Regions from separate parts of the Aminobacter sp. MDW-2 genome, predicted to be linked through region 2. Evidence: riboswitches for the same ligand, from Rfam matches in the RefSeq annotation. Region 2 holds a riboswitch; the other holds the start of a gene.
The links. A riboswitch is a leader RNA that binds a small molecule or an ion and turns the genes downstream of it on or off. The one in region 2 is predicted to bind cobalamin.
Positions count from the first base shown of each region.

Region 1: it holds a riboswitch for cobalamin, as region 2 does, so the genes downstream of both, bluB (5,6-dimethylbenzimidazole synthase) here and H5P29_RS01250 (aromatic ring-hydroxylating dioxygenase subunit alpha) in region 2, are expected to answer to the same signal.

Region 1 covers NZ_CP060197.1:2,245,588-2,248,993, forward strand. Annotated here, with positions in the region: gene H5P29_RS10925 (lytic murein transglycosylase) at 1-509, opposite strand, end outside; gene galU (UTP--glucose-1-phosphate uridylyltransferase GalU) at 757-1,644, shown strand; cobalamin riboswitch at 1,708-1,893, shown strand; gene bluB (5,6-dimethylbenzimidazole synthase) at 1,919-2,674, shown strand; gene H5P29_RS10940 (outer membrane beta-barrel protein) at 2,671-3,406, opposite strand, start outside.
Region 2 covers NZ_CP060197.1:242,410-245,815, forward strand. Annotated here, with positions in the region: gene H5P29_RS01245 (hybrid-cluster NAD(P)-dependent oxidoreductase) at 1-315, opposite strand, end outside; gene H5P29_RS01250 (aromatic ring-hydroxylating dioxygenase subunit alpha) at 338-1,585, opposite strand; cobalamin riboswitch at 1,703-1,910, opposite strand; gene metH (methionine synthase) at 1,998-3,406, opposite strand, start outside.

The sequences.
Region 1 (3,406 bases), 2.0 Mb from region 2:
GCGATCAGCTGGGTGCGGGCGAACTTCGCCCGGCGCTGGTCGCCATAGGCGAGCGTCGCCAGCGAGCGCACGACATTGCGCATCACCTTGTCGTTCTTGAGAATCTCGCCGTAGTTCGATTCCATCGACCAGATGGCGAGCAGGATGTAGCGGTCGACGCCATACTTGGCCTCGATGCGGTCGAGCCAAGGTTTCCACTTGCGCGCCATCTCGCGACCGACAGCAATTGACTGGTCATGGACGCGATTGTCGAAATAGTCCCAGACGGGCGCGGTGAATTCGGGCTGAAAGCGGGCCTTTTCAAGTACTTCGGGGTCGGCCGAGGTCACGCCACGAAAGGCGCGGTCATAGGTCGAACCGGAAATCCCGTTGTCTGCGGCGACGGAGCGGAAGCTCGCCACCCAGCGCTGGAAACCGGCTTCGGCGGCCGCCGGGCCGGCCGGAAGCATCAATGCCAGCGAAAGGGCAGCGGCGCTCAGGAGGCCTTTGGCGGTCTTGCGAAGGGGCATTCTTTCCTCCTTGGAGAGATCAGAAACACGATTCATCGCCGATGCCGGTTATCAATCAGTTTACCATAGACCCGTTGGGGAACGAAAAGCGGGTTGAGGGATTGTCCACCTAGCTGTTCGGACAATCAAGATCGCGTGATCAATGGTCTTGCCCGCTGTCGCCGAATATGTGAACGCATTCAGTATTCATCAATTCGGGCGTGGCAAAGTTGGCGTCCGATACATCCCTCTATCGGACGACCACGCAATGAAAAGAGTTCGCAAGGCAGTTTTTCCGGTCGCGGGCCTGGGCACGCGTTTTCTGCCTGCCACCAAGTCTATCCCCAAGGAAATGCTGACTGTGGTCGATCGCCCTGTAATCCAGTACGTGGTCGACGAGGCGCGCGAAGCGGGCATCGAACATTTCATCTTTGTCACGGGCCGCAACAAGGCGGTCATCGAAGACCATTTCGACGTCCAGTTCGAACTTTATGATACGCTGGCCCAGCGCGGCAAGACCGAGCAACTGGAGCGCCTGCAGCGGTTGCAGCCGGCCCCGGGCCAGACCTCGTTCACGCGCCAGCAGGTACCGCTCGGCCTTGGCCACGCAGTGTGGTGCGCGCGCGAGCTGGTCGGCGACGAGCCCTTCGCGCTGCTGTTGCCCGACATGATCATGCAGTCGGAAAAGAGCTGCATGCGCGAGATGGTCGAGCTCTATGCCGAGACCGGCAACAACATCATCGCCGTCCAGGAATGCGACCCGGCCGAGGCGCACAAATACGGCATCGTCGGCAAGGGCAAGTCGGTTCACACCGGCTTCGAGATCGAGGGCATGGTGGAAAAGCCCAAGCAGGGTACGGCACCCTCGAACCTGTTCATCAATGGCCGCTACATTCTGCAGCCGGAGATTTTCAACATCCTGGCAAGCCAGGAGCGTGGCGCCGGCGACGAGATCCAGCTGACCGACGCCATGCTCAAGCTCGAGAAGATGCAGTCCTTCTACGGCTATCATTATCGCGGCCGCACCTTCGACTGCGGCTCGCCGGAAGGTTTCGTCGAAGCCAACGTTGCCTTTGCCTTGTCGCGCTCCGATCTCAGCAGGAGCATGGCCGGCGTCATCGAAGGGCTGCTCGGCGAGATCAAGCCGGGCAAGTAAGCCACATGTCGCCCGTGCGTCAGGATTGGACGCACGGTGCGATGGCTTTCGGCCGCTGCTGCCGCTAGAAATACCCTGCCAGGTGCCCGCAGCGATGCGGGAGAATCGGGAACACGGTGCAAATCCGTGGCGTGCCCAACGCTGTAAGAGGGACCGTATCGGCAGAGGCCACTGTTCATCCTGAACGGGAAGGCGCCGCAGACGGGTTGAACTCGAGCCAGAAGACCGGCCCGGCAGACATCGACCTCCGCATGGTCAGGCGGAGGGAACCGACATGCTCGCCAGGGGATATGCGATGCTTGCTGACCAGTTGAAGGCCGTTTCAGGCTGTTTCGATATCGCCGCACAGGATGCCGTTTACCGCGCCATCTTCACGCGCCGCGACGTTCGCAGCCATTTTCTGCCTGATCCGATCGACGACGATGTGCTGGCGCGGCTGCTGCTGGCGGCCCATCACGCGCCGTCGGTCGGCTTCATGCAGCCGTGGAACTTCATCGTCATCAGAGATCGCGAACGACGCGAGCGCGTCCGCGACCTGTTCTTTGCGGCGCGGCAGCAGGAACTGCCTGAGATCGCCGAGGAGCAGCGGGAGCTGTACCGCAAGCTCAAGCTCGAAGGCATCTGCGAAAGCCCGCTCAACCTGGTCGTCACCTGCGACCGCAGCCGTTCGGCAACCTCTCCGCTCGGGCGATGGCACAATCCCGAGATGGACCTCTTCAGCACCGTCTGCGCAGTTCAGAATTTCTGGCTCGCCGCGCGTGCCGAGGGCATAGGCGTCGGCTGGGTCAGCATCCTCGATCGCGAGGCGCTGAAGCAGTTGCTAGGCATTCCCGATCACGTCGTGCCGGTGGCCTATCTCTGCGTCGGCCACGTCAGCGAATTCGCCGACAAGCCCGATCTCGAGCGCCATGGCTGGGGATGCCGTCTGCCGCTTGCCGAGCTGATCATGAGCGAGGTCTATGCGGGGCAGGGGGAGACGGCCTTGAGGGCCGCAGCCGCCGCGATCGGCGGTTTGCCCCAAGCAGGTTAGCGCTGGATTTTCAACCCGACGAAGACGCTGTTGGTCTTGGCGTCGCGGAACGGCAAGGTGCTGTCGAAGGTCTCATGGCGCAGCTTGCCGGTCAGGCCGGCGTAGCGGTTGAGCCACCAGGTCAGGCCCGCTTCGGCACTGAGCCTCAGCTCGTGGTCGTTCGAGCTGGCATAGTCGCGGTAGCCGACGCCGCCGGCGAGGAATGCAGTCAGGTTGGAACGGATCTGCCGTTCGACGCTGAGGCGGCCGTTGTAGAGCACCGAACCGCTGTCGCCCGGGGTCGTCGATCCCTCGACCAGGGTTTCGCCGGTCAGGCCGACGATCGTGCCGCGCATCGGCGACCATCTGAGATCAGCGGCAATCGTCGCGGCGGAAACCGTCTTCAGCCGGTCGTCGTCGAAATCCTCCGAAATCCAGCCGGCCGAAATCTCGCCGCCGAATTTTTCGCCCATGTCGATCTCGACGCCGGCGCGGGCGCCGGTACGCTTGGACGAGCGCTCGAAACCGGCGGTGTCGAAGCGCAGGTCATAGACCCGGCGGCCGAATTCGACCTCGCCAAAGGGCGTCAACGCCGGTGAGACCTCGTAGCCGACGCGGACCTTGCCGGTATAGAGTCTGGAGTCGCGGTCCTTCTGTGAGAGCGTGGTGCCGTCGGTCAGTTCGGCGTCGCTGTAGCTTTCGTCGACAGCTTCGCCGGTCACTCCGAAGCGGAACTTGCCGACGGCCTTTTCG
Region 2 (3,406 bases):
CGGCTTCAGATGGTCGAACATCCAGCGTGTGCCGACGCTGCCCGCCTGCGCCTTGACGGTGACGGCGATGGAGAACGGCCGCGACGGGCTGGACGACAGCGTGTAGGTGCGCATGACGGGTGCCGGTTCGGCCGGCAGTTCGAGCGTCACGAACTGGCCCGGCTTGTAGCGGAACCAGGTCTGGTTGTCGGAGCGGAAGGTGAAGGTCCTGACGTCGGGCGCCTCGTCGGTGACGCCGATGACCTCCAGTACCTGGAGCCGGTCGTTCCAGGGCGCCATTTCGTCGAGGTTGCGGTAAAGGCCAAGCTCGGTCATCGCGTTCATGCCCTTCTCCCGGTCAGGCGACGTTTCGCAGGACCGGCTTGCCACCGTCGGCCAGCCGCGGTTCGATGAAGCCGACGTACCATTCGATGAACTGCATGACGCCGCCCTCGTGTTCCTCCGAATAAGGCCCGGGCTCGTAGGCCGGCGATTTGATGCCGAAGGCATTTTCCTCGACGATGCGGCGGTCCTGGTCGTTGGTCTCGGTCCAAACATGGGTCAGTTCGGCCAGGTCGTAGTCGACGCCTTCGACGGCATCCTTGTGAACCAGCCATTTGGTGGTGACGGCCGTTTCCGTGGCGCTGATCGGCAGCACGCGGAAGGTGACGGCATGGTCGCCGAGCACATGGTTCCAGGTTGTCGGATAATGATAGAGCAGCAGCGTGCCGATCCTGTCGGCCGAGACGCTGTCGGAGAGGTTTTTCCGCACTGCGCGCTTGCCCGACATGGTGTAGCTCACCGCGTCACGCAGCAGTGGCGCGCGTGTCGCCCTGTACTGGCCGCCGGCATCGATGCGGAACTTGCTCGGCAACCCCACCGCCTCGCACTTTGCCCAGTGCGCCAGCATTTCGGGATCGCTTTCGGCGCCATTGACGCCGGTAACGTTCGGCGCCTCGGGAAAGGTCTTGCACAGCTCAGGGTGATTGCCGGCGCAGTGGTAACACTCGCGGTTGTTTTCCCAGACCAGCTTCCAGTTTCCCTTCTCGACGATTGTGCTTTCGAAGGCGACCTTGGCTTCGCGCAGCCGGTGCGGCAGCAGGTACGGCTCGACCATGGCCCGCATCGGCGCGAAGTCGGCGGGCTCGTCGGCGAGGCAGATGAAGATGTAGCCGCCGACGGATTCGCAGGCGACCGGCTTCAGGCCGAACTGGCTCTTGTCGAAACCTTCCGCCATCTGGCGCGCAAACAGCAGGCGTCCGTCGAGTTCGTAGGTCCACTGGTGGTAAGGACAGACGAGCTTGGCCGCCGTACCTTTGTCCGTGGTGCAGACGCGGCTGCCGCGGTGGCGGCAGGAATTGTGGAAGGCGCGCAGCTCACCCTTCTGGTCGCGGACGAGCACGACGGGATAGTCGCCGACCTGGACGGTGAAGAAGCTGCCCGGCTTGGCCAGTTCGCAGTCATGGCCGACAAACAGCCAGTCGCGGTACCAGATCAGCTCGAGGTCGAGCCGGTAGAAATCCGGGTCGGTGTAAAAGGGCTGTGCCAGGCTGAACCCGTCGCGGCGTCCGCGCAGCAGCTTCAGCATTTCGTTCTTCGCATCCATGTCCTGTCCTCGCACCAAGGACTGAACGGGTGGCTTGATTTGGGAAGAACGCCAGCCGGCGGACGCAGAGGTCCGTGCAGCAACGATCCGCCTCTTGACCGCCCACCGCGATCAGTCGAGTTCTGTCAGGTTCAAGGCTGGTTTCCGGGCTTCGGAGCTGTCCTTTCGGACTGTCTCGACACCTTCCCAGGCCGGCTGGCCCAGTGGTCTCCCGTCGAAACAATAACTCCGCCACCGTTGCGGGGGCAGCGCCGGCTTCTCACCGGCTTCCCAATTCTCCGCTTCGTCTCACACTCGAAGCAGCACCTTGAACATGACCGGATCAGACCACGGATTGGTGGCCGGGCACGAGCATGAAAACGACACGGGCTCAGCGCAAAGGCGACAGAGCCCATGTGATGTCATCGTGTTGCTATTCGGCCGCTTCGGCGAACGATGCCGGCACATAGTTGAGGATCGGCCCGAGCCAGCGCTCGACCTCGGCGATGGTCATGCCCTTGCGCCGCGCATAATCCTCGACCTGGTCGCGCTCGACCTTGGCGACGCCGAAATAATAACTCTCGGGGTGGGCGAGATAGATGCCGGAGACCGACGAGCCCGGCCACATCGCCATGCTTTCGGTGAGGCTGACGCCGGCGGTTTTCTCGGCATCGAGCAGGCGGAACAAGGTCACCTTTTCGGTGTGGTCGGGCTGGGCAGGATAGCCCGGCGCCGGACGGATGCCGCGATAGGGCTCGCCGATCAGGTCGTCGGGCGCGAGGTTTTCATCAGGTGCGTAGCCCCAGAACTCCTTGCGCACCTTCTCGTGCATGCGTTCAGCGAAGGCCTCTGCGAAACGGTCGGCCAGCGCCTTGACCATGATCGAGGAGTAGTCGTCATTGGCGCGTTCGAAGCGCTCGGCGATCGCCACTTCCTCGATGCCTGCAGTGACCACGAAGCCGCCGAGATAATCCGGCTTGCCGCCGTCGGCGGGAGCGATGAAGTCGGCCAGTGCGACATTGGCCTTGCCGTCGCGCTTGGTCAGCTGCTGGCGCAGGGTGAAGAAGGTGGCAAGCTCCTCGCTGCGTGCCTCGTCGGTGAACAGCCTGACGTCGTCGCCGACCGAATTGGCCGGCCAGAAGCCGATGACGGCCTTGGGCGCGAACCACTTCTCGTCGATGATCTTGCGCAGCATCGCCTGCGCGTCGTCGAACAGCTGGCGCGCCGCGGCGCCCTGCTTCTCGTCCTCGAGGATCTTGGGGTAACGGCCCTTGAGTTCCCAGGTCTGGAAGAACGGCGTCCAGTCGATGTAGCGGGCCAGTTCGGCCAGGTCCCAGGCTTCGAACACCCTGGTGCCGAGGAAGGTTGGCTTCGGCGGCGCATAAGATGACCAGTCGACCTTGTGCGCATTGGCACGCGCCTTGGCCAACGGCAATCGCTGCTTGTCAGCTTCGGCGCGGTGATGGGCGTCGGCGACCTTCTGATATTCGGCTTGCACCTGTTCAACGTAGCCGCCCTTGGCCTCAGGGGACAGCAGGTTGGACACCACGCCAACAGCGCGGCTGGCATCGGTGACGTAGACTGTCTGGCCGGCGCTGTAGCGCGGATGGATCTTCACCGCGGTGTGGACACGACTCGTGGTGGCGCCGCCGATCAGCAGCGGAATGTCGAACCCCTCGCGCTCCATTTCGGCGGCGACATGCGCCATTTCGTCGAGCGAGGGCGTGATCAGGCCGGACAGGCCAATGATGTCGACCTTCTCGTCCTTGGCAACCTGGAGGATCTTGGTTGCCGGAACCATGACGCCGAGGTCGATGATCTCGTAGTTGTTGCAGGCGAGCA